Regions from separate parts of the Achromobacter sp. RT286_PF genome, predicted to be linked through region 2. Evidence: predicted binding sites of a transcription regulator. Region 2 holds the regulator's gene; each other region holds the start of a gene.

Region 1 (9,845 bases), on a different contig from region 2:
AGAAGTCCATGCCGCCCATGCCGCCCATGCCACCCGGCATGGCCGGAGCAGCGGGCTTGTCTTCGGCCAGTTCGACCACGGCGGCTTCAGCCGTCAGCAGCAGGCTGGCGACGGAGGCAGCGTTTTGCAGGGCGGTGCGGGTCACCTTGGTGGGATCCAGAACGCCTTGCTCGACCAGGTCGGTGTACTCGCCGGTTGCAGCGTTGTAGCCGTAGTTGCCCTTGCCGTTCAGCACGTTGCTGACCACGACGCTGGCTTCTTCGCCGGCGTTCGTGACGATGGTGCGCAGCGGCTCTTCCACAGCACGCAGGATCAGCTTGATACCGGCGTTCTGGTCAGGCGTGTCGCCCTTCAGTTCAGCAATGGCTTGCTTGGCGCGCAGCAGTGCAACACCGCCACCAGCCACAACGCCTTCTTCCACTGCGGCGCGGGTAGCGTGCAGGGCGTCTTCGACGCGAGCCTTCTTTTCCTTCATTTCGACTTCGGTGGCAGCGCCAACGCGAATCACAGCAACGCCGCCGGCCAGCTTGGCCACGCGTTCTTGCAGCTTTTCACGGTCGTAGTCGGACGTGGCTTCTTCGATCTGGATACGGACTTGCTTGACGCGAGCCTCGATCGACTTGCTGTCGCCAGCGCCGTCGATGATCGTCGTGTTTTCCTTGCCCACTTCGATGCGCTTGGCTTGGCCCAGTTCAGCCAGGCCGGCCTTTTCCAGCGACATGCCGGTTTCTTCGGAGATCACCGTGCCGCCCGTCAGGATGGCGATGTCTTCCAGCATGGCCTTGCGGCGGTCGCCGAAGCCCGGCGCCTTGACGGCGGTGGTCTTCAAGATGCCACGGATGTTGTTCACAACCAGGGTGGCCAGCGCTTCGCCTTCGACGTCTTCTGCAATGATCAGCAGGGGACGGCTCGACTTGGCAACTTGTTCCAGCACGGGCAGCAGGTCACGGATGTTGCTGATCTTCTTGTCGAAAATCAGGACATACGGATCTTCCAGCACGGCAACTTGCTTTTCCGGGCTGTTGATGAAGTAGGGCGACAGGTAGCCGCGGTCGAATTGCATGCCTTCGACGACGTCCAGCTCGTTTTCCAGCGACTTGCCGTCTTCGACAGTGATGACGCCTTCCTTGCCAACCTTGTCCATCGCGTCAGCGATGATCTGGCCGATGGAGGCATCGCTGTTGGCCGAGATGGAACCGACTTGAGCGATTTCCTTGCTGGTCGTGACCGGCTTGGATTGCTTCTTCAGTTCAGCCACGGCAGCGGCGACAGCCTTGTCGATGCCGCGCTTCAGGTCGATCGGGTTGAAACCGGCGGCAACGTACTTCAGGCCTTCCATGACGATGGCTTGAGCCAGCACGGTGGCGGTCGTGGTGCCGTCACCGGCGTTGTCGGAGGTCTTGGAGGCAACGTCCTTGACCAGTTGTGCGCCGATGTTCTCGAACTTGTCCTTCAGTTCGATTTCCTTGGCGACGGACACGCCGTCCTTGGTCACGGTCGGGGCGCCGAACGAGCGCTCCAGCACGACGTTGCGACCCTTGGGGCCCAGGGTGGTCTTAACAGCGTTGGCGAGAACATTCACGCCGCGGACGATACGCACACGGGCGTCGTCACCGAACAATACTTGCTTGGCAGCCATTTCTTAGCTTCCTTCGAAAATTCGTTTGAGGCGGGGTTTACTGAACCACGGCGAGGATTTCGTCCTCGCGGATGACGAGCAGTTCTTCGCCATCAACCTTCACGGACTGGCCGGCGTACTTGCCGAACAGAACCTTGTCGCCAGCCTTCAGGTCGACCGGCAGGATCTTGCCGTCTTCGGTCTTCTTGCCGGGGCCGACGGCCACGACTTCGCCCTGATCAGGCTTTTCAGCGGCGCTGTCGGGGATGACGATGCCCGAGGCAGTCTTGCGCTCGTTTTCGAGGCGTTTGACGATCACGCGATCGCCCAGGGGACGCAAGGCCATGAGGAACTCCTGTTTACTTGAATGAAAGTGAATGATCGGTTAGCCCCGGGAGGGCTGTTAGCACTCACCGGTGTCGAGTGCTAATTATAGGGATGATGTTGCAGGGTTCAAGGGGGGGAGGGGCGGCTGTTACATATTTGGGGGGTGGCCCCATTTGTCGAAGCCGGCCACCGAGCCTCATGTCGAATTTCATTCAACCTGAGATTGGGTTCATTCAAGTTGGTAGCTAAGCAACACCAGCCTCGGCTCTTGCAGATCATGGCAAGGCACTTCGCAGCAAATTGGCTTGGACTAGGGCCATAAAAGACAAGAGCTCCAAGTAGGAGCTCTTCGTGGCAAAGCTGCTGTTCGAGATCGCCCTCCAGATCATCGGCTACCACAAGCGCGCCGACTTGTTCACCAGCAAGTTCACCTGTAGGCCCCTTTGGTGAGCAGGATCGCCTTGGCCTTGAACTCGTCGGCAAGTCACTTGCTCAACATAGCCCCAAACCGGAGAAGACACGAACAGGTATCTAGGGAATCGGGGCGTACACAGCGTGAGAAACAGGGGGCTCTAACGGAGCAAGTGGACTCCTTCACTCGTTGTTAAGCGAAAAAGGCCAGTTGCTCAAAGACAGCCGACACAGCGGCCTACATATAGATGAGCCGGTTGAGCTTCTCGAGGAAGTCGGCATCGGAATTGCTCAAGTTCGCAAGACCGAAGCGTTCTTGCACAATCGCGGACACCAAATCACGGCGTTTCGGGAGGCGAGCCTTCTCGGCCGCTGCGAGAGCCGCTGCCATCTCCTTCTTTTTAAGGTTGGTGCAGTAAGCCGGCGCAGCAGGCTGCTGGCGCCACGAATCCGCGAGCGATCCAGCATCGAATGCGTCGAAGCCCGTCTCTTCGACCAGACGCATCGCCACTTCTCGATCGATTGTGCGATCGGCAGCAACGGGTATCGCGATACGATCTGGACTGCCCGGCGCCATTCCAAATTCGGCGAATGCTTGCGCCCCTATCGCGTTCCACGCCTTGGCGATCGGCCGGCCTAATTGTTCCACTACCCAGAGGCTTTCCACCTGGCCCGCGTCAATCGCCTCGATCGCGCCGTCCCGCACTGGATAATAGTTGGCTGTGTCGATCACCACCGTTTCTTCCGGGACGCCCGCGAGAAGGGATTTGACTTTCGAGTGGCTCGCAAACGGGATCGAGAGGATGATCACGTCCACGTCCCTCACCGCGTCTTGAGCGGTTGTCGCGCGGGCGCCGTTAGCCAGTAGCTGCTTGTCGATTGTTTCAGGGCCACGGGAGTTCGCAACCTTGATCTCATGACCAGCTTTGGTCAATTCACGGACAAGTGTCTTTCCGATATTGCCGGTGCCCAGAATGCCTACTTTCATGATTCCTACTCCCTTTCACTTGGTTCATCTTGCTGTGCAAACTTGCAGAGGAACCGGAGACAATCGTGTCCCGCAGTTCTTAGTTCTTGCCGGTCACTTAGATTCCATCGACGGCGGATTGGGTAAGCTTGATCAGCCGGAAGCCATCAGCGGCGCCGGCTTGGAATATCACGGGCTGGGCCTGTTCCGGAGGCGGGAGCGCAAGCAGACCGCTGGCAGCCACATGGCGCCCTTTCAGATTGATCGGCTGGAGCTTTTGCCTGGACATGTTGATTCCCCACTGCTCCTGTTCGCGGCATCCCGCCGTTTGGATGAACTGATCCGTGAGCCGTTCGCCGAGACTTCGCGGGGCCGGGCACCTCAGCCGGATCAGTCACCGGTCGGCGTAGTCAACTTTATTGCTGTGCAATGACCTGATTCATGACTTAATGCTTCAGCTTGGGTCCTGCCATGCGGACAGCATTGCCAAGGCTGCTTCATAGTTACCAGCAGCCTCGGCAGTACGGAAATATTTGGCCCGCTCCACGATGATTTCTCGCGGTGTGGGTTCGCCATGCAAAAGGGCGAGCGTCTCGTCGAGGAAGTCTTCCAGAGGCATAGCATGCTCGTCGTTTTCCTGACCAAACAACGTCGTTTGCACACCAGGCGGCGCCAGTTCAATGACGCGTATGGAGGTGTTGGCGAGCTGCGCACGCAAGCCTTCGGTGAACGAATGAACAGCCGCCTTGGTGGCGCTGTATGTCATCGCTATGGGGAATGGAACAAATGCCAATGCGGAACTAACATTGATGAGGACACTATCTTTCTGTTTCGCAAGTTGCGGCAAGAAAGCATAGGTCATCCGGATGGTGCCTAAGAGGTTGATCGCGACGGTATCTTCCGCAGCCCTAAGCGACTCGCGATTCATCGCATCTTCGCGTGGCATGATGCCAGCGTTGTTAATCAAGACATTCAGGTCGGGGTAACGGGCGGCCACTAGCTCACTCGCTCGGGCGATGGACGTGGCATCGGCCACATCAAGCTCGATAGCCTCGATTCCGGGGTGATCGGTCGTGATCTGCTGTAGCAACGCATTGCGCCGCCCCGTGACGAGAACCTTGTTGCCCGCCTTATGTAACCGTATCGCTAGACCGAGCCCTATGCCCGAAGTGGAACCCGTGATAAGGATGGTATTGCCGGACGGCTTCATATGCTTCTCCGAAGTGGTAGAGCGGCTAGAATTTAAACGGACAATTGTCCGGAAAAAAGTTTACCGGACAATTGTCCGTTTATCAATGGCGCCTTGGAGGAGCACAAGTGGCACAGTCACAAAAGGTTGAGCGCCCTGCACGCGCCGACGCACTACTTAACCGCGAGCGCATCTTGGCGGTCGCCTTGGAGGAACTGGCCCAGGGTGCAGACGTTCCCCTAAGCGCGATCGCTAGGAAGGCCGGCGTAGGACAAGGGACTTTCTATCGCCACTTTCCGACCCGAGAGGCGCTGGTGATGGAGGTCTATCGCTACGAGATGCTGCAGGTCGCAAAATATGCTGAACACCTGCTTCAGACTCGCGCGCCCGACCAGGCATTACGAGAATGGATGACTCGCCTCGCCGAGTACGCCATGAACAAGGCTGGCTTGGCCAATGCAATTCGCGAGGTGTCGAATGTGGGGAGCTGTGCGGGAAAGGAGAGCTATGCTCCCGTGGTCAACGCAGCCCAGTCCTTACTTGATGCAAACGAGAGGGCGGGCACCATTCGTCCTGGCACCACCACGGATGACTTTTTTCTGGCCATTGCGGGTATTTGGCAGATCAATGTCAACGATGAGTGGAAACCGCGTCTCGTCTGGCTCATGGACTTTGTTATGGAAGGACTACGCGCGGGCGCGCCGGCGCGGTCCGCGTAAGACGCTAGGTTGCATTCCCCGCGATTCAACTATCGGCTTTCGATGCTGATGACGGATGCGAAGCAGGCAAACAAGGTAGTGCTCATTGTTGGTAAGCATGATCAGAACGTACGAGCAGTATGCTGTTTAGTAAGATGGAAGGCGCCGTAAGCCTCCATGCCAGTCCTGTGCTTTCTGAACTCCGTGGTCTGTTCGTACCTGTTCTGCTTTGCTCAGACATCTCACTGCTTGCTAGCGCTTGAATTACCTTGCCCAAGGCCGCTTCGCCAGACACATCTTCAAATAACGAAGAGGTTTGTTTCCGCTCTAATCGGCATATTCGCCTGCGTCCTGGAAGACTTTAGCCCAGCGCGTCTTCTCGCCTTCAAGGAACTTCCGATGTTGCTCAGGCTCCAGGCGCTCATCGGTCACTACCGTCACGCCCAGACTCTCCTGCCGCTTGATAAATACCGGGTCCTTCAAGGCGGTGCGAAGCGCGTTGTTCAGCTTGGCGATAGCATCCGGCGGGGTTCCTTTCGGTGCGTATAGTCCGTGCCAGATCTGCACATTGAAGCCGGTGAGTCCAGCCTCATCCAGCGTGGGCGTATCCTTGAGAGCAGGTAGTAAGAGACGTTGCAGACTAGTCACACCGAAGACCTTAACCCTCTTGCCCTCTATCTGTGGAACAGCATTGGTCGCCTGCTCACACATGATGTCAACCTGCCCGCCAAGCAGATCGTTCATGGCTGGCCCAGTCCCTTTGTATGGAACAGTCGTCATGCTGGCCTTCAACGTGCTCTGAAGCATCAGTCCGCACAAGTGGGATGCCGAGCCCAGGCCGGCATTGGCAAGGTTGACTTTGCCTCCGCTCGCGTTGATCCACTGCCTGAGTTCCGCAAACGTATTGGCCGGCAGGCCAGGCCGTCCAATGATGACCGACGGCGCCTCGTTGATCAGGCCGAGCGTCTCGAAGTCGTCCGGCACCTTATAACTTAGCTTGCGATACAGGGATGGCGCGGTAGCCATGCCGATGTGATGTACAAGCAGCGTATAACCATCCGGGTTTGCCCGAGCGACCTTGGCGGCGCCAATTGTGCCTCCCGCGCCGCTGGCGTTTTCGACAACCACAGTCGTGCCGTCCAGTGGCTTGCGTAATGCCTCGGCCAGGTCCCGTGCAATTTTGTCGGTCGGCCCCCCAGCTGCAAACGGAACTACCAACGTGATGGGCTTGTTCGGGAAGTCTGCATGAGCGGCAACTGTGCTTCCAAGCAGAGCAATGCCCGTAGCAACGCGCCAAAGCTTCTTCATGGCTTGTGTCTCCTATGTTGTTGTCGTTGACTTGAGCGTCATGCAGACAATGTCTGCATCTCACGGTAAAGATCGGCCTTCCCCTCGAAGCCAATGCCGGGTAAGTCGGGCAGCGTGACGTAGCTGTTCTCGACTTTGACGCCATCAGGGAAACCGCCATATGGCTGGAAAAGGTCCGGGTATGACTCGTTGCCCCCCAGTCCCAGCCCAGCCGCAATGTTGAGCGACATCTGGTGCCCACCATGGGGGATGCAGCGGCTGGGTGACCAACCGTGCTCCTTGAGCATCTCCAGAGTGCGCAGGTATTCCACCAATCCGTAACTCAAAGCGCAGTCGAACTGCAACCAATCACGGTCAGGACGCATGCCGCCGTAGCGGATCAGATTGCGCGCATCCTGCATTGAGAACAGATCCTCGCCAGTGGCCATCGGGTTCTTGTAGTAATTGCGTAGCGTCGCCTGCAACTCGAAGTCGAGCGGGTCGCCCGGCTCTTCGTACCAGAACAGGTCGTACTGCGAGAGCGCCTTGGCGTAAGCGACGGCGGTGTCGAGGTCGAAGCGACCATTTGCGTCCACACACAGCCTCTGACCGTCCTGCAAAACTTCCATGATTGCGTCGATCCGGCGCAAGTCCTCGTCTAGCGACGCACCGCCGATCTTCTTCTTGACTACCGTATAGCCGCGATCAATGTAGCTGCGCATCTCGTCCTGCAACTTGCGGTAGTCCTGGCCAGGATAGTAGTAGCCGCCAGCGGCGTAGACGAAGATCTTGCGATTGGGATTACCATCGCCATAACGGTCGGCTAGAAGTTGGAACAGAGGTTTATCTTCGATTTTCGAAACCGCATCCCAGATAGCCATGTCGATGGTCCCGATGGCCACGGAACGTTCGCCATGCCCACCGGGTTTCTCGTTCGTGAACATTGTCTGCCAGACTTTGTGCGGGTCCAGGTTGTTGCCGGTGCTGTCCACCAGCGATTCGGGATTCGCTTCGAGAATGCGGGGAATGAACCGCTCGCGCATCAACGTGCCCTGGCCGTAGCGGCCGTTGGAATTGAACCCGTAGCCGACCACAGGTTTGCCATCGCGGATAACGTCAGTGATAACGGCCACGAGGCTGAGATTCATTTTGCTAAAATCGATATAGGCGTTGCGGATAGCCGAACTGATCGGGACAGTTTTTTCACGGATTTCGACGATCTTCATGATGCCTCTGTACAAAAGATACCGAGGCTTTGATTTTCTTCCTCTGGAGCCTCCCACCCCAATGTTCATTTTGGCTACTTCTATGCAGTGGAAGAACCGCCGATGAACTTCATCTGGCTCGGTGATTTTCTCGCGCTCGCTGCCAGTGGTAACTTCTCCCGTGCGGCGGAGGAACGGCATAGCTCGCAGCCCGCATTTAGCCGACGGATTCGCGCACTGGAGGCGTGGATCGGCGCACCTTTGGTGGATCGCAGCAGCCAGCCCGCCCAGCTCACCGAAGTCGGTGAATGGTTCAAGGGAGTTGCGGAGGATATGGTCGCCAGAACCGCCCGAATGCCTGGGGAAGCCAAGCATGTGGCCGAAGCCAGTTCGACGACCTTGCGCATTGCTAGCACGCACGCTCTTTCATTTACCTTCCTGCCGCGCTGGCTTAGAAGTCTTGAGTCGAGGCTGACGTTGGGCGCCGTGGAACTGATGTCAGATGTACTGGCGCGCTGCGAGTTTCAAATGCAGCAAGGCAAGGTTCATTTCCTTTTGAGTCACGCGCACAGTCGTATGCATGGTGCGATGGATTCAGACGCGTACCAGTCGGCGGTGATCGGTCATGACCAATTGCTTCCTGTGTCTAAGCCTTCGCTGAAGGGGCATCCACAGCACCGTTTGGACAGACCGGAACATGACCACGTTCCGGTGCTGGCCTATACCGATGAGTCAGGGTTGGGGAGGATCCTGCGCGCGGTGCAAGGCCGACGACTGGAATCAACCCCGGTTCACATAGTGCTCACAGCCCATCTGGCGTCTGTCCTTCGCTCAATGGCCCTGGACGGACGCGGCATTGCCTGGTTGCCAAAATCGTTGATCCAAGAGGACCTTGACGCGGAGCGGCTCGTCGTCGCAGCAAGCACAGACTGGATGGTGGACTTGGAGATTCGCCTCTACCGAGATCGGGCAATGATTGGGCGCGCGGCTGAGGCACTTTGGCAGTCCGCTACCGACGTAACCGAGGGGTGAGTGTCTGGAACCTCACAATTTTAGCCAAAGGCAGCGAATGGGATCAGCGATCCCAAGGCGCGTTCTGCCAGCGTTCCAGCAGGAAATCACTGAACGCCGTGAGCCGACGCGGCACAGGTTCGCGCCGTGCCCGCACGATGCTGATCTTCGAGGGAGTTGCTTCCCAGTCCGGCAACACGCGCACCAGCCGCCCGTCGCGCAGTTCCTCGTGAATGTCCCAGGTCTCGCGCAGCGAGATACCCAACCCCGCCAGGCACCACGCATGCAGCACGTCACCGCTGTCGCTGCACAGCGTGCCACTGACTGCAATAGGCTTCTCCCGACGGCCTTTGCGCAGCGGCCAGGTGCTTTGCAGCAGCCCCGGATACGCGAACACCAGACAGTTGTGCCGTTCCAGTTCCTCCGGTTGCCCCGGATGACCCTGCGCCTCCAGATAGGCGGGAGACGCCGCCAGGATGCGCCGGTTGTCGGCCACGCGCTGCGCCACCAAACGCGAATCGGCCAACTCGCCCATACGGATCGCCAAGTCGAGGTCGCCGCTATACAGATCCTGCACCTGGTCGGACAGGCGCAGGTCGAAGCCAACGCGGGGATGCGGGCGGCAGAAATCGTGGATCGCCGGGGCCACGAACTTGCGCCCGAACGGAGTGGGCGCGGTCAGGCGGATGGTGCCGCTCAGTTCCTGGTTGCCGCCGGTCGCTAGCTCCTGCACTTCCTCCGGCACCGCCAAGGCAACCCCCTTCGACGAACTTCGACAGTAGGCACCGGCGACCGACCCGCCTTCGCAACCGCCGCGCGGCTTTTGTTTGTGCTTTCCCGGTGCTTCTCTGGTGCTCTTCCCGGGGCGGGCACGGTAGGTCCGTCGTGTCAAACCGCATACGTCACCCGGTGCGCCTCGGTCGGCAGCGGCAGGTCCCAGCGGTGCAGCATGCTGGTCAACGTCTTGTTCGATAGCGATGTGTCGCGCCGAGTGTTCCGGCGCAGCAGCTCGGCGCGCGGTTGTTCCAGATAGACCAGTTCAACTTGCGCATGATACGAATACAGCAGATCCAACGTCTTCTTGCGCATCAGCTCGCTAAGGTGGGTGGCGTTCCAGACGAAGGGCGCCTTG
Region 2 (9,845 bases):
GCCCGCCCGGGCTTGGCCCGGCGGGGCCGGCTGCTTACTTCTTGTGGGGCTGCGCCGGGGCGACCGGGTCGCTGGCGGGGAAGCTCTCTTCGAGCCCGCGATCCACCTTATCGTCATCGTCATCCGGTTCAGGGCGGATGGCGATGGGATCGCTGGCGGGAAAGGTCTCGGCTAGCGCTTCGTCCAGATCGTGTTCGACCTGATCCTCGTCCACCGGGGTGGCAACGGTCCCCTTTTTTACGCTCTTGCCGCTCTTGGGATCATGGTGCATGCGCCTTCTCCTTCAAGTCCGTGTTGGCCTGGATCTTCAACGGCCAGCCCTGCAAGTTGCGTTCCACCAAAGTGGCCAAGCCGGCGATCCACGCGGGGTCGTCGTTCAGCGCAGGGATGTAACGAAACTGCTTGCCGCCCGCCTCAATAAAGGCGTCCCGGCATTCCAGACTGATCTCTTCCAGGGTTTCCAGACAGTCTGCCACAAATCCCGGGCACACCACATCCACCTCGGTAACACCCGAAGCGGCTAACGCTTTCAGGGTCGGTTCGGTATAGGGCTCAAGCCAGCGGGCAGTACCAAAGCGGCTTTGGAAGGTGACTTCGATCTGTTCGCGCGGCAGCGACAGCCGCTGGGACAACAGGCGGGCCGACTCCATGCAGTCGCGGTAGTAGGGGTCGCCCAATTCGATGGAATATCGCGGCAAGCCGTGAAAGCTCATGACCAGCTTCTGCGGCTTGCCGTGCTCGCGCCAGAACGACTCGATGCGGGCGGCCAGCGGGTCCAGCCAGGCGGGGTCCTCGTGAAAGCGCTTGGTAAAGCGCAGTTCAGGCTGATCCCGCAGGCGCCCGGCATGGCGGGTAACCGCGTCCACGACCGTGGCCGTGGTGCTGGCCGCGTATTGCGGGTAAAGCGGCACGGTCAGGATGCGTTCGCAACCGGCCGCGCGCAAACGGGTGATGGCGTCGGGGATGGACGGGTTGCCGTAGCGCATGCCCAGTTCCACCACGGCGTCGATGCCCGCCGCCTCCAGCGCGGCGCGTACCCCGTCCGCCTGGCGCTGGCTATAGACCATCAGGGGCGACCCTTCTTTCAGCCAGACGCCCGCATAGCGCGGCGCCAGCTTCTTGGGTCGCAACGTCAGCACCAGCCCGTACAGGATGGGTTTCCATAAATAACGTGGAATTTCAATGACGCGGGGGTCGGACAGGAATTCGCCCAGGTATTTGCGGATGCCCTGTTTGTCCGGCGTATCCGGCGTACCCAGGTTGACCAGCAGCACCCCGACTTTGCCGGGCGCGCGGGCCGGCGGGTCTTCGTTGAAGGGGTCGTCCTGCTCGGCTTCCGGCAGGTAGCGTTCAGGCCACAGGTACTTGAACAGGCGAAGAAACACAAAAACTCCCCTTCCTCCGCGAGGAGGATGTAGCTTTGAATGGGACTACTGGTTGTGGCTGAGCGCGTTGGACAGCAGGCGCGCCGTGATGTCCACGATGGGAATCACGCGTTCGTAGGCCATGCGGGTCGGGCCGATGACGCCCAACGTGCCCACGACCTTGCCGTCCACGCCATAGGGCGCGGTAATGACCGAGACCTCTTCCATGGGCACCAATTGGGAATCGCCGCCGATGTAGATCTGCACGCCCTGTGCGCGGCTGGACACGTCCAGCAGTTGCAGCAGGTCGGTCTTTTTCTCGAACAGCGAGAACATCTTGCGCAGCCGGTCCATGTCGGACGCGATATCGGTAACGTCCAGCAGCTTGCGCTCGCCCGAGATGACCATGGTGTCGCCGTCTTCCGCGGCCTCGGCGCTGGCCTCGACCGCCGCCTGCATCAGCCGCGAAATGTCTTCGCGCAGCTGGGCCAGTTCGGTCGATAGCGTCTGGCGCACGGCGTTGAACGACTTGCCCGCGAAATGCATGTTGAAGAAATTGCCGGCTTCCAGCAATTCCGCTTCGGCGTAATCGCGCTGGACAAACAGAATGCGGTTCTGGACGTCGCCGTCCGGCGTGACGATGATAAGCAGCACGCGCTTGTCCGACAGCCGGATGAATTCGATCTGCCGGAACACCTGGGCGCGCTTGGGGGTCAGCACCACGCCCGCGAATTGCGTCAGGTTGGACAGCAACGCGGCGGCGGCGTTGACGGCGCGGGTAGGTTCGGCCGCCGACAGCATTTCGCCCATGTTGTGCGGTTGCAGCTGATAAGACTGCACGGCCAGCAGGGAATCGACGAACATGCGATAGCCCCGCGGCGTAGGCACGCGGCCGGCGGAGGTGTGCGGGCTATGGATCAGCCCCAGCTCTTCCAGGTCCGCCATGACATTGCGGATGGTAGCCGGGGACAAGTCGAAGACTTTCGATAGCGTCCGCGAGCCGACGGGCTGCCCATCGGCGATGTAGCGTTCTATCAACGCTTTCAGTAGTGCGCGTGCGCGGTCATCCATAGCGGGCATTTTAAGGAATCTTTTAGGATAAAGGCGATTTTTGTCCCGCAAGCAGATATGCGGCCCCATATAATCGGCTAATCGGCCCATTCCGGGCAGGTTTTGGCTTCGGCTTCGCCCTCTTGATACGCCCGCATCCATGCACTTTCCTACCGTCGCCCTGATCGGCAGATACCAGGACACCGGCCTGGACACCCCGCTAAGAGCCCTTGCGCACGCGCTGACGCAAGCGGGCCGGCATGTGCTGATCGATGCCGACACCGCGCGCAACACCGGCCTGACCGAATACCCAATAGCTACCCTCGAAGAGATCGGCCAGAACGCATCGCTGGCCGTCGTGATGGGCGGCGACGGCACGGTGCTGGGCGCCGGCCGGCATCTGGCGCCATTTGGTGTCCCCCTGGTGGGCATCAACCACGGGCGCCTGGGCTTCATCACCGACATCCCGCTGCAAGACGCGCACGGTGCGTTGGCGCGCGTTCTAGAAGGCAGCTTCCAGATTGAAGAACGCATGCTGCTGGAAGGCAGCGTGTGGCGTGGTGACCAGAAAATGTATTCCGCGTCGGCGCTCAACGACGTCGTGCTGAACCGCGCCGGGCGCGGCGGCATGATCGAAGTGCGTGTCGAACTGGACGGCGCCTTCATGTACACGCAGCGCGCCGATGGCCTGATCATCGCCACCCCTACCGGCTCGACCGCGTACGCGCTGTCCGCCAACGGCCCCATCCTGCACCCCGGCATGAACGCCATGGTGCTGGTGCCCGTGGCGCCGCAAACGCTGTCGAACCGCCCCATCGTCATCCCGGACACCGGTGTGCTGAACATGACGCTGACCGCGATGGGCCGCGTGGAAGTGGGCGCCAGCGTGCATTTCGACATGCAGACCTGGTCCGACCTGCAACCGGGCGACCGCATCGTCGTGCAGCGCGCGCCGTACACCATCCGCTTCGTGCACCCCGAGGGCTACAGCTTCTTTTCCACCTTGCGCCGCAAGCTGCATTGGAACCTGATGCCCCAGGCCACCGACAACGTAGAGTAGTAAGCGCCCCGACATGCTGCGCACCCTGCATATCCGCGACTTCGTCATCGTCGAACAGACCGAAATCCATTTCGGCCCTGGCTTCACCGTGTTCTCCGGCGAGACCGGGGCGGGCAAATCCATCCTGGTGGACGCGCTGGCGCTTGCGCTGGGCGAACGCGGCGACGCCAGCATGCTGCGCGAAGGCGCACCGCGCGCCGACATCACTGCCGTGTTCGATACGCCGAAGTCATTGCACAGCTGGCTGAATGAACGCGAGATCGATGTCGATGACGAACTGTCGCTGCGCCGGGTCATCGACGCGCAAGGCCGCAGCCGCGCCTACATCAACGGCACGCCCGCCACCGTGGGGCAGCTGCGCGAATTGGGCGACAGCCTGGTTGACATCCACGGCCAACACGCCCATCAAAGCCTGATGCGCCCCGACGCGCAGCGCGATCTGCTGGACGCGCACGGCGGCCATGGCGATCTGCGCCAGGCCGTGAGCCAGGCGTGGAAGCAATGGCGCGCGCTGGCGCGGCAACTCGAAGCCGCCGAAAAAGACGCCGCCAGCCTGGCCAACGAACGCGACCGACTGCAATGGCAGGTGGACGAACTGGATCAGCTGGCTCTGGGCCCCGACGAATGGGAATCCTTGCAGTCCGAGCACACGCGCTTGTCGCATTCGCAGTCGCTGCTGGACGGCGCCTCGCAAATCCTGGAAGCGCTGGACGGCGAAGGCGATTCCGCGCACCACCGTGTCACAGCCGCCAATCACCGCATTCAGCAAATGCTGCGGCATGACCCCGGCCTGCAAGGCGTGTACGACGAACTCGAGTCCGCCCGCATCGCGATCAGCGAAGCCGTGTCCGACCTGAACAACTACGTCAGCCGCGTCGATCTGGACCCCAAGCGCTTGGCCGACGTCGAAACCCGCCTGGGCCTGGTGTTCGAGACCGCGCGCAAATTCCGCGTCGAGCCCGACGCCCTGTGCGAATTGCGCGATTCCCTGCATGCCGAGCTGGCCGCCTTGCAAGCGGCGGGCGATATCGATGCGCTGCGGGCTCAGTCAGTTGCGGCGCAGTCGCAATACGACACGGCGGCCGCCAAGCTGTCGACCGCCCGCCGCAAGATTGCCAAGGACCTGGGCAAGCAAGTCACCCAGGCCATGCAAACGCTGGCCATGCAAGGCGGCAAGTTCGACCCCACCCTGACCGCCGCCGCGCCGTCCGCGCACGGCAACGAGCAGGTTGAATTCCTGGTGGCCGGCCACGCCGGCACCACCCCGCGGCCCCTGGCCAAAGTGGCTTCGGGCGGCGAGTTGTCGCGGATTTCGCTGGCGCTGTCCGTCATTGCCAGCCGCGCGGCGCGCGTGCCGACGTTGATCTTCGACGAAGTCGACAGCGGCGTAGGCGGCGCGGTGGCCGAAGCCGTGGGCAAGCTGCTGCGCGAGCTGGGCGAACGCCATCAAGTGCTGTGCGTGACGCACTTGCCCCAGGTAGCCGCCTGCGCGAACAACCAATTCCTGGTCAGCAAGACGGAATCTCGCGGCACCACGCGCTCCAGCATCGAAGAACTGGACGCGGCGGCGCGTGTTGAGGAAATCGCCCGGATGCTGGGCGGCATCAAGCTGACCGCCACCACGCGCGAGCACGCCCGCGAAATGCTGGAAGGTTTCGGCCAGCCCGCGGCCTGAGCCGGTTGGGCGCAAGCCGGGGGCAAGTCCAGCCCGGGTTCCAAGGCAAATTCACGCGAACGCCGTACAAAATACGGCCCGAAGCCGCGAGAAAGCCATGCAAAAACCAGGCAAAGCCAGGCAAAAGCCCCGCCCCCTCGCAGACAAAAAAAAGCCCCTTCATCAAGAAGGGGCTTTTGATCTCACTGGCCCGCAACGAGCGCGGCCACGGACCGTGGGGCGGACGCTAGCGGTTTAGCGCCCTTTCATGCAGCTGCTGCACACGCCGTACAACACCATCGCGTGGCTTTCCAGCGCGAAACCGTTGTCCTTGGCGATCTTCTGCTGGCGCTTTTCGATCTCCGGGTCTGAAAACTCGACCACGGTGCCGCAATTCGTGCAGATCAGGTGATCGTGGTGATCGCCGTCGTTCAGTTCGAACACAGCCTTGCCGCTATCGAACTGGCTGCGGGCCAGGATGCCGGCCTGCTCGAACTGGGTCAGCACACGGTAGACGGTTGCCAGGCCGATTTCGACGTTTTCGCCGATCAGCGCGCGGTAGACGTCTTCGGCGCTAAGGTGGCGTTGGTCGGATTTGCGGAAAATATCAAGAATTTTCAGGCGCGGAAACGTCGCCTTCAAACCCATGTTCTTCAGTTCGCTTTGGTCGCTCATGGTGTAATCGCTCTCCGTCCGCGTAGGCATGGGCAGGATCAAGGGTGCACCGCGAGTCGGCTCACCTGATTTCATGCCGCCTCGCGGAACTATCCTTATGAAACCTTTATGATAACGGTTTTGTCTGCTTCCAAATAATAGGGGCGCGTAGTGTCCATGATTGCACGAATTCCCTCCCGCTCGCTGAAGACCGGATTGGCCGTCGCCGCCCTGGCCATTGCCCTTGCCGGCTGCTCGGGGGACAAGTGGGGCTTCCCCTACAAGGCCGGTGTCCAGCAAGGCAACTGGATCACCCAGGAGCAAGTCGCGCTGCTCCAGCCGGGCATGAGCCGCGAGCAAGTCCGCTTTGCGCTGGGCAGCCCTACCCTGACCAGCGTGCTGCACGCCAACCGTTGGGACTACCCCTACTATTACAAGCCCGGCTATGGCGAAGCCCGTGAACGCAAGTTCACCGTCTGGTTCGAAAACGACCGCCTGACCCGCTGGGAAGGCGACAAGCAGCCTGATTTGCAGCCCTATCAGCTGAACACGCCCAGCAGCACCGCCGACGAAAAGGCGGACAAGCGCCTGGACCAGGACGAAACCCGCATCAAAGAAGAGGAAGACCTGAAAAAGCGCGATGCCGCCGCCCCGGTCAGCCCGCTGAATCAGTACCCCGGCCAACCGGGCAACGCGCCCGAGCCGCTTCGGTAACCCCCAAGGATTTTCTTCATGCGTATTGCAATTGCCGGCGCCAGCGGCCGTATGGGCCAGATGCTGATCGACGCCATCCTCAAGTCCACCGACCTGCAATTGGCAGTGGCGTTGGACCGCAATGGGTCGACGTCTCTGGGCCAGGACGCGGGCGCCCCGCTGGGCCAACAGACCGGCGTGCTGATCACCGATGATCTTGACGCGCTGGCCAACGCCGATTGCCTGATCGATTTCACGCGGCCCGAAGGCACGCTTGCCCACTTGCAGGCCTGCGTGAAGCACGGCACGCACGCCGTCATCGGCACCACCGGGTTCGACGACAACGGCCGCGCCGCCATCGAAGTGGCCGCGCAAAAAATCGGCATCGTGTTCGCGCCCAACATGAGCGTGGGTGTGAATGCCACGCTCAAGCTGCTGGACATGGCCGCCCGCATTCTCAATTCCGGTTACGACGTGGAAGTGTTCGAAGCGCACCATCGCAACAAGGTCGATGCGCCTTCGGGCACCGCGTTGAAAATGGGCGAGACCATTGCGTCCGCCTGGGACGTGGCGCTGCCGGACGTGGCCACCTGGAGCCGCCATGGCGACACCGGCGTGCGCAAGCCCGGCACCATCGGCTTTTCCGTGCTGCGCGGGGGCGACATCGTGGGCGACCACACCGTGTCGTTCTGCGGCATTGGCGAGCGCATCGAAATCACGCACCGTTCCAGCAGCCGCGCCACGTACGCAGAAGGCGCACTGCGCGCGGCACGCTTCCTGCAAGACAAGCACAACGGCCTGTACGACATGCAATCCGTGCTGGGCTTCTGAGCCAGGCGGCGGCGGTGCACGCCGCGCCGCCGGATCGCCGGCCGCCGGGCGCCGGAGCGCCGGGCGCCGGAGCGCTCGCCACAAAACCAAAAAGGATCCCTCGGGATCCTTTTTTATTGCACCGTTCGCACCGCGCCCTACACCACCACAGGCTCTGGTTCCAGCATGACACCGTAGCGCGCCTGCACCGACGCTTGAATCGCACCGGCCAACGCCATGATGTCGGCAGCGTTGGCGCCGCCGCGATTGACCAGCACCAGCGCCTGCCTGTCATGCACCCCCGCCGCGCCCAGGGCCTGCCCCTTCCAGCCGCACTGGTCGATCAGCCAGCCGGCTGCCAACTTGTAGCGGCCGTCCGGTTGCGCGTACGACACCAACCCGGGAAAGCGTTCGGCCAGATCGTCCCGCACATCGGCGGTCACGATGGGGTTCTTGAAAAAACTGCCGGCGTTGCCGGTCACGGCGGGGTCCGGCAGCTTGGCGCGGCGAATGTCGCAAACCGCGTCGAAAATGTCGCGCGCGCTTGGCACGCCATGGGCCAGCCGTTCGTGGCGTTGCAGGTCCGGGTAGCCCAGCACGGGGCGCCAGGGGCGCGGCAAGGCGAACCGCACGCTGACGATGATCCAGCGGCCGGGCGCGTCGTGCTTGAAGGCGCTATCCCGGTACGAAAAGCGGCAATCGGACGGGCCCATTTCAACAAGCCTTGCCGCCGCCACATCCCAGGCGGTCAGGCTATGGAAGCGCTGTTCGAACTCGACGCCGTAAGCGCCGATGTTCTGCACCGGCGCGGCCCCGACCGTACCGGGAATCAACGCCAGGTTTTCCAGGCCATCCCAGCCCTGGTCGACGCAATGTTCGACAAAGCCATGCCAGCTTTCGCCACCCGCCGCTTCCACCAGGCGGACGTCGGGCGCGTCTTGCAACAGCCGCACGCCCCTGAAAGCCACCTTGGCCACCAGACCGGAAACGCGCTCGGGCAGGACAACATTGCTGCCGCCGCCCAGCACCAGGACGCTGTCCGCGCGGCGTGCCAAGTCGGACAAGGCCGGCAATTGCGCGGCATCATCCAGTGTGACGAAGGCTTCAGCTTGCGACGCCAGACCCAGCGTATTGAGCCGGCTTAGATCGTGGGCGGCGGGAGTCAGCGCGGCTGGCGCCGTGTTGATAGCAGGGGCAGTTGACATGGGTGCTACGGGCTATGCTATAGTTTCGGTCTTCGCTCATATTACTTGATTGAGTGTTTTGGTTTGGGTACCCCGCTTTTCAACAGCCGCTCTTTATCTTTATAGAGAACACGGCGAAAACGCGAAAAATCTCAGTCCAATGACAAGCTCGAAAAAATCATGTAAGATGCGCGCCTTCTGATCGATAACCAAGTTGATCAGGGTGCATAAGAAAACGGTTCTGAGCAGTTCATGACGGAACCCATGCGGGAGTAGCTCAGTTGGTAGAGCGCAACCTTGCCAAGGTTGAGGTCGCGAGTTCGAGACTCGTCTCCCGCTCCAAATTCAGATGTGCAGCGGTCAAGCAACCCCGTGTTCTTGATCTCTGCAGTCACCTAAGAAGGGCCCGACACTTGTCCGGCCCTTTTTTCATTTCCGCCGCCATTAGCTGCGCCCGCCATTAGCTGCCCCCGCCAAAACCAGACCTCCGCAATTACCAGACTCCTCTGATTGCTTCTTGCGGATCCGAATGCTTTGCTCTTGGGTTGCATCGCGGACGCGCGTCGCCGCGTTCGCCGCGCTCCGGAGGCTTGGCCATGACATTGACCCGCGCGGTGTTGCTGCACCGCTTGAAAACCGCCTGCTACACCATCAGCTCCATCGTGCTGATCAGCTGGGTAACTGATGCGCTCAATGAAGGGCTGATGTTCAAGCCTTTGCTGCGCTACTTCTACCCCACCACCGTTGAAAAGTATCAGCATCCGTTCACGGATCACCCCAGCCTGTTGATCTGGCTGGTTCCGTTGCTGGCGGGTTTATCCTTGACGATCGCCTCGTCGGCGATGGCGGTGCACCACCTGAAGCGGCGGCCGCGGTATCGGCTAAGCGCCGCACCCGCCCCTCCCTCACAATTGATCGGGCTGGCATCGGGCGGCCGCGCACTGTCTTCTTTCTGCGCCGCCCGCGGTTCCTTCCAGCCACGCACATTCCATGCCCTGTATCGGCACGCCGACGAGCTGGCCGCGCTTGAAGCGCCATGCGCCGCCGCCGGGGTGCACCTTCAAGGCCATCCGTTGCCAGACGTGCAAGACGTGCAAGACATGCAGCAGCATCACGCCCACCTGCACCATCTACTGGCCGGCATCCGCCGCGCAGCTGGCCCCGACGCGGCCATCGGCTTTGACCTGAGCGGCCTGCCGGCCGAGCTGGCCAGCGTCGCCACGCTGGCGGGTCCGCAGCACGGCGTCATGCTGTGCCAGGTCGACAAGCAGGGGCAAGCACGCACCTATCGCGTGGTGGCCGACATGCAGGCCTGAAGCCCATGAGAGCCGCTCCGCCAAAAAAAAGCCCCCACCGGAAAACCGGCGGGGGCAGCG
Region 3 (9,845 bases), on a different contig from region 2:
TTCGGCCGCGCTCATTTCAATATCCAGCGGCGGGTGCGTGTCGATGTGCGCCCAGCGGCTTTTCAACTGCGCCATCAGATCCGCGTAGACCTCGCCGCTGATCAGGAACTGCTCAAGCATGTCGCGGTAGCGGATGCGTTCAAGTTCGCGCGCGACGCGGCCCAGATAGCTTTCCTGCAACCATTGCGCGTACGACGGATATTGCAGGTTCAATGCCTGCAGGGCGCTTTCGACCAGGTCCAGGCGGCGCTGGTGCAGCACCACGATGCGCTGGGTGGCGTCTTCGCCCAACAGGGGCGTGATCTGTTCGCGGGCAAACACGATCAGCCGCTGCGCCACCGAACGCTTGCTCATCAAGTTGGCAAACCGTTGGCCCAGTTCACGTGCCAACCAGCCCTGGAAGCCGAACAGATAGTGCATCCGCAAGGCCAGTCGGAAGCCGGTGGAATAGCGCACGTCCTGCACGATAGCGCGCTCGAAGCCGGGCACACCGCCCAGCCGGATGGCGTCTTCCAGCCGCTCGGCCCGTGCCAGCAGCGTTTCCGCCATGCGCCAATCCACGATCTGCGCTTTCAGAATGTCGAAGAACATTTCCTCTTCGCGCTGCGCCACGATGGCCAGGCCCACGGCGACGCGCTGCTCGTCGCTCATCTGGCTGACCTGACCGTCGTGCACGCTGGTCAGGCTGGCGTCGAACACGGCGCGGATGCGGTCGCGCACTTCCGTGCCGATGTGCTCGGTCTTGGCGACTTCTTCCGTCTTGCCTTGCAGGTCTTCCAGGGCCACTGCCAGCGCCTGGTTGCGGATGGTGCGTTCCACGGACGACAGCTGGTTCAGCCCCAGCATGCGTATCAGCGGCCGCAGGCTGATGCCGTTGATGAACAGCGTCAGCAGCACATAACTGGTAGTGGCCACCGCGATGAACTGGCGCGCCTCTTCCGCCACGCCGGTCTGCTCGGTCACGGCCAGGGCCAGCGCCAGCGACACGGCGCCGCGCAGCCCGCCCCACAACATCACCACTTTGTAGGGGTTGCTGACCTTGGTGCCCAGCCGCGTCAGCCCCAGCAGCGGCAACAGGCCGAACACGACAATGGCGCGCGCCACCAGGGTGGCGACGAACACCACGGCCACCAGCACCAGTTCCTGCCAATCGGCGGCCGCCATCAGCTTGGGGATGAGCATGGCCGCGAACAGGAAAATCAGCGAGTTTGCCCAGAAGCCGAACTGTTCCCAGGCGCTGGACAGGTATTCGAAGGTGGTGGGCGACATGCGCGTGCGGCCGGTGGAACCCACGACCAACCCCGCGATCACGGTCGCGACCACGCCCGAGACGTTCAGATAGTGTTCCGAAATGAAGAAGGACAGATAGGCCAGCGTCAGCGTCAACGTGATTTCGGCCGTGGGAAAGCCGCGCAACCAGGCAAACAGGAAGCAGGCCAGCCGCCCCATCGCAAAGCCGGCGATGCCGCCCCCGATGAAGTGCACGATGAAGTCGTTGAAGATGCCGCTGACGGTGAGCTCACCGTGACCGCCTAGAACGGCCAGCAGCACGGAATACAGGGCGATGGACGCGGCATCGTTGAACAGGCTTTCGCCTTCGACCAGCGTCGTCAAGCGCTTGGGCGCGCCCACCTCGCGGAAAATACCGACCACGGCAACCGGGTCGGTCGTGGCCACGATGGCGCCAAGCAGCAGGCATACCACCAGGCCGTAGGACGAGATCGCGTCCAGGGTCACGCCCACCACCACGGTACAAACCACGACGGCCACAATGGCCATCATCAGAATGGGCCCGATGTCGTCCATCAACCGGCGCACGTTCATGGACAGCGCGGTTTCGAACAGGAGCACCGGCAGGAACACCATCAGGAAGGTTTCGGACGATATCTCGAAGCGTTCCAGCGAATCCAGGAAGTCGGCGATCCAGCTGGGCGCCCAGCCGTGCACATGGATCACAATCCCCAGCAAGCAACCGACGATAGCCAACAGCACCGAGTAGGGCAGCTTGAGGCGGCCCGCCAACGGCGGCATGAAGCAAACCAGAGTGAGCAGTCCGGCTAGGCCGAACACAAGAAAACCTACATCCATGAATAGCGCCGAGTCGCGAACGGTGAAAAGTTTCACAAGAATAGCGGCATTTTCGGCGGACGCCGGGCAGGAAACCGTAGGTATCGTAGAGAATGCACGTTTCGTTACCCGGCTTGCGAAGGCAGAAACGCGTCGCGCCATGTTTTTTGGGTAATGTTCAAACGTGCAAAACCCCGACAGGAGCGGCACTTGCCACGCGTCCATTCTTTGGCCCGGCGTCACGACGCGCCCGCCATGCTTGTCCAATTGACCGACAGCCATTTGTTCGGCGAGCCCGATACATCGATGCTGGGCGTCAATACCGACGCGAGCCTGCGCGCCGTGCTGCGGCAGATCGACGCCGACGGCAAGCGCCCCGACCTGTTGCTGGCCACGGGCGACCTGTCCCAGGACGGCGAGGCGGCAGCCTATCGGCGGTTTGCGGCAATTCTGGGCCAGGCAAGCGTGCTGGCCGGCGCGCAGATCCGTTGCCTGCCGGGCAATCACGACCAGCCCGCCGTGATGCGGCAGGAACTGGCGCATTGGTCTACGCCGGTCACCGACGTAGGCGCCTGGCGCGTGGTCACGCTGGACACCACCGTGCCCGGCTCCAATGCCGGGCATCTGCCGGACAGCCAGCTGGACATGCTGGAAGCCGCGCTTGCCGAGGCGCCCGGCCGTCATACCTTGATCGCCATGCATCACAACCCGATGCAGATGGACAGCCACTGGCACGACTCGATGATGATCGACAACCCGCAGGTGCTATTCAAGCGCCTGACCCGCTGGCCGCAGGCGCGCGTGCTGTTGTGGGGCCACGTGCATCACGAATTCGATCGTCGCCGCCACAACCTTCGCATGCTGGCCACGCCGTCGACCTGCTTTCAATTCAGCATCCGCGATGGCAAGCACGTGGTGGACAACCTGGCGCCGGGTTATCGCTGGATCAAGCTTTATCAGGATGGGTCGATGGCCACCGGCGTGCGTCGCGTGCAGGACGCGCTGTGGCATACGGCGCTTGCAGCGGACAACGCGCAGGCCGCATAAAAATCGGGGCACCAGATATACGAATATATGTGGTGCCCCGCAAGCATCCGTCTCATAGGGGAGGGGAAAGAGGAGAAGCCGAGACGGATGGCAAGACTGCTAACCAAAGTTCGCGGTCTACATGAAGTTAGTCGGCGCACTCTTTATTAAGTTTCTGAAGATCCCGAAATTCGCCGGCTAATTTGTATCAAGTTATTTATTAGTCCAGACGCCAGGCGACATCGTGGCGGCATCGGCGGAAGCATCGGTGCCAGCGCTGCAAAAAGCAAAGGGCCGCGCAAGCGGCCCTTCGTATGCAGCACCCGACGGATCAGGCGGCCAGGTTGCCGCGCATCTTCTTCAGCGCGGCGGCTTCGATCTGGCGAATGCGTTCGGCGGATACGCCGAACTCTTGTGCCAGTTCGTGCAGCGTGGCGCCGCCGTCGTCTTGCAGCCAGCGGGCTTCGACGATGCGGCGCGAGCGGGCGTCCAGCGCCTCAAGTGCGCTGTTCAGCCCGGTGCTTTGCAGTTCGTCGCGCGCCGCGCGTTCCAGCACCCGCGTGGGTTCCTGGCGGCCATCGTCGGACAGGTAGGCGATGGGCGCGTAGCTGTCGTCATCGTCGTCCTGGTTTTCCAGCGACATTTCGCGGCCCGACAGGCGCACTTCCATTTCGCTGACGTCTTCGCGGCGCACGTTCAATTCGCGCGCGATGTGGTCGACCTGATCGGGGTCCAGCGTCTGGCCATCGGGACGCATGCTGCGCAGGTTGAAGAACAGCTTGCGCTGCGCCTTGGTCGTGGCGACCTTGACCAAGCGCCAGTTGCGGATGATGTATTCGTGGATTTCGGCCTTGATCCAGTGCACGGCGAACGACACCAGCCGCACACCGCGCTCGGGGTCGAAACGCTTAACGGCCTTCATCAGGCCAACGTTGCCTTCCTGGATCAGGTCGGCATGCGGCAAACCGTAGCCCAGGTATTGACGCGCCACTGACACCACCAGGCGCAGGTGCGACAGAATCAGTTCACGCGCAGCGCCCAGGTCTTCCTGGTCGCGCAGGCGACGGCCCAGCTCGGTTTCACGCTCGGCCGACAAAACCGGCAAGCGGTTGACCGAAGAAATATAAGCGTCGATCGTGCCAAGTGCGCCCGGATTGGCAATGGCCAACGCCAGAGCGTTGCCGGAAGCGGCCAACGAGGTACTGGGTTGTTTCATAGCGGGGGTCTCCGGAAAGCGAAGGGGTAACGACATGGATTCGATGTTAGCACTCTAGTAAAGGGAGTGCTAATTCGACTATTGCGACGCATCAAAGTTTCCATTCTATGATCCGACCCTGTTTTTCGCAAAAGCAGGGCGGCCGGGAGGGTGCTACCAGCCCAGGCGTTTCAAGCCCTCGGCGGTGGCCTCGCCGTCCGGGCGGATGAACAAGGCGCCGCGCGGGTCCATGAACACCTGGTACTTCGCGCCGTCGAACAGGGGCATGTATGCGCCGCTTCCGAATTGGACATCCACAAACGGGAACCAGTTCGGAAAATTTTTCTTCAGCGACCCTAAATCAGGCGCGGGCCAGTCGTCCAAGGCGTGGACGGAGCGCGTGGCCGAAGCCTCGCGGGCCGCGTCGCTATACCTGCCCGACAGGCGTTCCAGGCGATACAGCGGCGGCACGCCCGCCATCAACGCCGGCAGACGCCAGCGCACGACGCGGGCATCGATCTGCCACTGATCTCCATATAGAACGTACTGCTTGGGGCCCACGCCCGGCGCGTCGGTGGTGACTTGGAACTGCCCCTCGGCCTGCTGCCGGACTTCAACGCGGGCCACGGATTCGTCAGCGGTCAGCCTGAAAAACTGCACCAGCGACAGGGCCAGCAGCCCGGACACACAACCCAGCAGCACCAGCATCAGGCCGAACAGCCGGCGCACCGGCCGGAACTGGAAGATCCTGCGGCCGCGCTCGTCGCGGGGTCCGCCCCGTCCGAGCAGCATGACAAGGCCGGGCAGCAGGACGACGATGGCGCCTAGCAAAATCCAGACAAAAGGGGCGAGGCCGTTGATCAAATGACGAGTTCCTATGGGACGCCGAGGGTTTCAGCCCGACGCGCCCAGGACGCCACGAGCCCGCCGCGGCAGGCATTTCAGTATAAAAGCGTGGCTTTATGCCGCCGGTTTTCCAAGGCGTTCGACGTGAAACCGGATGTGATCCTCGATGAACGTCGAGATGAAGTAATAGCCGTGGTCGTAGCCCGGTTGGCGACGCAGCGTCAGGGGCTGGTCGGCCGCTGCGCAGGCGGCTTCGAATACCTCGGGATACAACTGATCGGCCAGGAATTGGTCGGATTCCCCTTGATCGATCAGGATGCCGGCGGGAAAGGGCTGCTTCAAGCCGCGCATCAGGACCGATGCATCGTAGGCGGCCCAATCCGTTTCGTTGCCGCCCAGGTAGGCCCCGAATGCCTTCTTGCCCCAGGGGCAAAGGCTGGGCGCCGCAATCGGCGCAAACGCCGACACCGAGCGGAACTTGCCCGGGTTGCGCAGCGCCAGCACGAGCGCGCCATGGCCACCCATGGAGTGGCCGAAGATGCCGGTGCGCGACGCGTCGCCAGGCAGGGTGTCGCCGGTGACGATGGCGTGCAGCTCGTCAGTCACGTAGCTGTACATGCGATAGTGGTCGCGCCAGGCGGGCGTTACCGCGTCGACATAGAAACCGGCGCCCGTGCCCAGGTCCCAGCTTTCTTCTTCGCCGGGCACGTTGGCGCCGCGCGGGCTGGTGTCGGGCGCGACCAGCATGACGCCAAGCTCGGCCGCCAGCCGCTGCGCGCCCGCCTTGATCATGAACGTTTCTTCCGTGCAGGTCAGGCCCGCCAGATAGATCAGCACCGGCACGGGGCCGGCATCGGCTTGCGGCGGAACGAAGACCGAAAAGCGCATCGGCAGGCCGATCTGCGTGGACTCATGGCGGTAGTACCGCTGCGTACCGCCAAAACAGCGATGCTGGGAAATGAGCTCCAGGGCCACGGGCATGGACGTTCTCCGGTCGGGGGATGAAAAATTCGTCGACGGGTTAGGGTATATCCACGGTACGACGTTCCGTCGCCGAATGTTAACCTGCTGTGCATACAGGCCGGACGACAAAAAAACCCGAATCCGTGCCCATATTGTGATCACGGGACTTGACCAGCGCCCACCGTGGCACTATTTATATACCGTGAGCGAAGACAACCCGTTCTTCCAGATACGCAAGCCCTGACACTATGGCCCGTCTGCCCCGTCTGTACGCCCCTGGGCTGCCCCAACTGGTGCAGGCCAATTTCATTTCGCCGTTGGCGGCGCCGTCTCAACCCGCCCCGGCCGATATCCTGAACCAACTGGCCACCTGGCTGGGCGAATCTGCTCAACGCCATCGGGTATCGGTCCACGGCTGGTTGCTGGCCAATGACCGCATCCTGCTGCTGGCCACCCCTGCTGACGAAGAAGGGCTGCCCCGCTTGATGCAGACGCTGGGCCGCAACCTGGCGGCGCGCCTGCGTGGCGGCCGGGTCTTCGCGGGGCGCTACCGGTCCGCGCTGCTTGAACCGGGTGCGTGGGTGCTGCCGGCGCTGGTCTGGCTGGAAACGTATCCCGTGCGTAGCGGGGCATCGCAAGATCCGGATTCCTGGCCCTGGTCGTCCGCGTCCAGCCATACGGGCAACACCAATGCCGCGCCGGCGCAGTGGCAATCGGATCACGCCGACTACTGGGCTTGCGGCAACACGCCGTTCGACCGCCAGGCCAATTACCGCAAACGCTTGCAAGACGGCCTGTCGCGCGAAGAATCGCAGCGCATCGACCAAGCCGTCTCCGGCCAATGGGCATTGGGTGGCCCCAGCTTCATCGCCAGCCTGGCGCATACCGCCAGCCGGCGAGTGGCCCCGGGCCAGCGCGGTCGGCCGCGCAAGAAACCCGCGACAACGACGGAGTCGGATACGCCGCCCCCGCCCCCGCCGCCCGGTACTGGGCAAAGTTCTTCCTGATAAACGAACCCGCCGCAATCGGCGGGTTTTTCTTTGGGTTTCAGTTGCGCCCGGGCTCGCCTTTGTGCATTTTTTGCGACACGCGCGCCCGCGTTTTCCACGTGGTTTCGTGCCGCGATTGTCCCGCTTCCCGTCCACTATTAAATGGGGACGTAAGTCGGAATTTTGCCCAGTTCCGGTGCATGCGCCAAATGCTTCCTCTACACCCGCCCCTGGCCAGCCAATAACGGCGCGGATGTTGCTGTGTCCCCGTATTTGCGCCCTATGATGGAGCATCGATATAAATGGGGTCGCACCCCTTATGTTTCTGTTGCACCCTACTCTTGCCGGGGGTATTGTCCGACTCCTGCACTGCAACATTACGACGCAGGCCCACTGCGGAGCGCGCCATGCCCCAAATTACCCCCAACGAATCCTGTTCCACGCCCAAGGCCACCCCGATCGATGCTTCGCGCATTGGTTTTCCGGCTGCCCAGGGCCTGTACCACCCCAAGAACGAGCATGACGCCTGTGGCGTCGGATTCGTTGCGCACATCAAAGGCAAGAAAAGCCACGCGATCATCCAGCAAGGTCTGAAGATCCTTGAAAACCTGGACCACCGCGGCGCTGTCGGCGCCGACAAGCTGATGGGCGACGGCGCGGGCATTCTGATCCAGATTCCCGACACGCTCTATCGCGACGAACTGAGCCAGCAAGGCATCATCCTGCCGCCCCCGGGCGAATACGGCGTGGCCATGGTGTTTCTGCCCAAGGAAACCGCCTCGCGCCTGGCTTGCGAACAAGAGCTTGAACGCTCGGTGCGCGCTGAAGGCCAAGTCGTGCTGGGCTGGCGCAATGTGCCGGTGGATGTCGACATGCCCATGTCGCCCACGGTGCGCGACTGCGAGCCGGTCATCCGCCAGCTGTTCATCGGCCGTGGCGCCGACGTGATGGTGCCCGACGCGCTGGAACGCAAGCTGTACGTAATCCGCAAGACGGCCAGCCACGCCATCCAGAACATGCATCTGGCCCATGGCAAGGAATACTTCGTGCCGTCCGCGTCGGTGCGTACCGTGGTCTACAAGGGCCTGCTGCTGGCCGACCAGGTGGGCCGTTATTACCGCGATCTGGCCGACACCCGCACGGTGTCCGCCCTGGCGCTGGTGCACCAGCGCTTCTCGACCAACACGTTCCCCGCCTGGCCGCTGGCCCACCCGTACCGCATGATTGCGCACAACGGCGAAATCAACACGGTCAAGGGCAACTTCAACTGGCTGCGCGCCCGCGAAGGCATGATGCAGTCGGCCGTGCTGGGCGACGACCTGAAAAAGCTGTACCCCATCGTCTATGAAGGCCAGTCGGACACCGCCACGTTCGACAACTGCCTGGAACTGCTGGTCAACTCCGGCTATTCCCTGGCGCACGCCATGATGATGATGATCCCGGAAGCCTGGGAACAGCACACGCAGATGGACGAGTCCCGTCGCGCGTTTTACGAATACCACGCCGCCATGATGGAGCCGTGGGACGGCCCCGCCGCCGTTGCGTTCACCGACGGCCGCCAGATCGGCGCCACGCTGGATCGCAATGGTCTGCGTCCCGCCCGCTACCTGGTCACCGATGACGACATGGTCATCCTGGCGTCCGAAGCCGGCACGCTGTCGATTCCCGAGAACCGCATCGTCAAGAAGTGGCGCCTGCAGCCGGGCAAGATGTTCCTGATCGACCTGGAACAAGGCCGCATCATCGACGACGCCGAGATCAAGCTGCAACTGGCCAACAGCCGCCCGTACCGCCAGTGGATCGAGCGCCTGCAGATCAAGCTGGAATCGCTGCCGGCCCCGCGCCAGGCCGCCGTCGCCACGCAGTCGCCGGTGTCGTTGCTGGATCGCCAGCAGGCATTCGGCTGGACCCAGGAAGACTACAAGTTCATCCTGGAACCCATGGCGTCCACCGGCGAGGAAGTCATCGGCTCGATGGGCAACGACGCCCCGCTGGCCGTGCTGTCCGACCGCGCCAAGCCGTTCTACAACTATTTCCGCCAGTTGTTCGCGCAGGTCACGAACCCGCCCATCGACCCCATCCGCGAACAGCTGGTGATGTCGCTGGTGTCGTTCATCGGCCCCAAGCCCAACTTGCTGGACATCAACAACGTCAACCCGCCGCTGCGCCTGGAAGTGTCCCAGCCGGTGCTGGACTTTGCCGCCATGGCGCAAATCCGCGACATCGAGCAGGTCACGGGCAAGAAATTCCGCAGCTTCGAACTGGACATCACGTACCCCGCCGCCTGGGGCCCCGAGGGCATTGAAGCCCGCGTGGCCGCGCTGTGCGCGCGCGCCGTCGATGCCGTACAAAGCGGCTACAACATCCTGATCGTGTCGGACCGCCTGGTCGACAGCGAACGCGTGGCCATCCCCGCGCTGCTGGCAACGTCGGCCGTGCACCAGCACCTGATCCGCGCCGGCCTGCGTACCAACACCGGCCTGGTCGTGGAAACCGGTTCCGCGCGTGAAGTGCACCACTTCGCGCTGCTGGGCGGCTACGGCGCCGAAGCCATTCACCCCTACCTGGCGCTGGAATCGCTGGGCAAGATGAATGACCCCGAAAAGGCCGTGAAGAACTTCATCAAGGCAACCGGCAAGGGCTTGAACAAGGTCATGTCCAAGATGGGCATCTCGACCTACATGTCCTACACCGGCGCGCAGATCTTCGAAGCCGTGGGCCTGCAAAGCAACCTGGTGAACAAGTACTTCACCGGCACC

The links. The regulator HrcA, encoded in region 2, represses chaperone genes, less so after heat shock. The targets are predictions, from matches to a motif close to TTAGCACTCNNNNNNNNNGAGTGCTAA.
Region 1: a site for HrcA is predicted at 2,022-2,048, ahead of groES (co-chaperone GroES). Genes of this name have one in related genera too.
Region 3: a site for HrcA is predicted at 4,356-4,382, ahead of rpoH (RNA polymerase sigma factor RpoH). Genes of this name have one in related genera too.

What each region holds. Positions count from the first base shown of each region.
Region 1 is NZ_JCBAMR010000002.1:274,409-284,253, reverse strand. Features, by position in the region: gene groL (chaperonin GroEL) at 1-1,639, opposite strand, end outside; gene groES (co-chaperone GroES) at 1,677-1,964, opposite strand; gene AC6LJY_RS03105 (NADPH-dependent F420 reductase) at 2,595-3,344, opposite strand; gene AC6LJY_RS03100 (hypothetical protein) at 3,343-3,756, shown strand; gene AC6LJY_RS03095 (SDR family oxidoreductase) at 3,778-4,533, opposite strand; gene AC6LJY_RS03090 (TetR/AcrR family transcriptional regulator) at 4,641-5,231, shown strand; gene AC6LJY_RS03085 (tripartite tricarboxylate transporter substrate-binding protein) at 5,538-6,518, opposite strand; gene AC6LJY_RS03080 (enolase C-terminal domain-like protein) at 6,557-7,723, opposite strand; gene AC6LJY_RS03075 (LysR substrate-binding domain-containing protein) at 7,826-8,734, shown strand; gene AC6LJY_RS03070 (substrate binding domain-containing protein) at 8,778-9,458, opposite strand; gene AC6LJY_RS03065 (AAA family ATPase) at 9,602-9,845, opposite strand, start outside.
Region 2 is NZ_JCBAMR010000001.1:160,868-170,712, reverse strand. Features, by position in the region: gene AC6LJY_RS00795 (hypothetical protein) at 35-271, opposite strand; gene hemH (ferrochelatase) at 261-1,385, opposite strand; gene hrcA (heat-inducible transcriptional repressor HrcA) at 1,431-2,435, opposite strand; gene AC6LJY_RS00780 (NAD kinase) at 2,575-3,474, shown strand; gene recN (DNA repair protein RecN) at 3,488-5,149, shown strand; gene fur (ferric iron uptake transcriptional regulator) at 5,384-5,803, opposite strand; gene AC6LJY_RS00765 (outer membrane protein assembly factor BamE) at 5,960-6,496, shown strand; gene dapB (4-hydroxy-tetrahydrodipicolinate reductase) at 6,515-7,306, shown strand; gene murB (UDP-N-acetylmuramate dehydrogenase) at 7,444-8,490, opposite strand; tRNA gene AC6LJY_RS00750 (tRNA-Gly) at 8,736-8,811, shown strand; gene AC6LJY_RS00745 (hypothetical protein) at 9,066-9,785, shown strand.
Region 3 is NZ_JCBAMR010000015.1:53,431-63,275, reverse strand. Features, by position in the region: gene AC6LJY_RS14165 (cation:proton antiporter) at 1-2,088, opposite strand, end outside; gene AC6LJY_RS14160 (phosphodiesterase) at 2,323-3,114, shown strand; gene rpoH (RNA polymerase sigma factor RpoH) at 3,425-4,345, opposite strand; gene AC6LJY_RS14150 (hypothetical protein) at 4,463-5,152, opposite strand; gene fghA (S-formylglutathione hydrolase) at 5,249-6,115, opposite strand; gene AC6LJY_RS14140 (hypothetical protein) at 6,346-7,104, shown strand; gene AC6LJY_RS14135 (glutamate synthase-related protein) at 7,494-9,845, shown strand, end outside.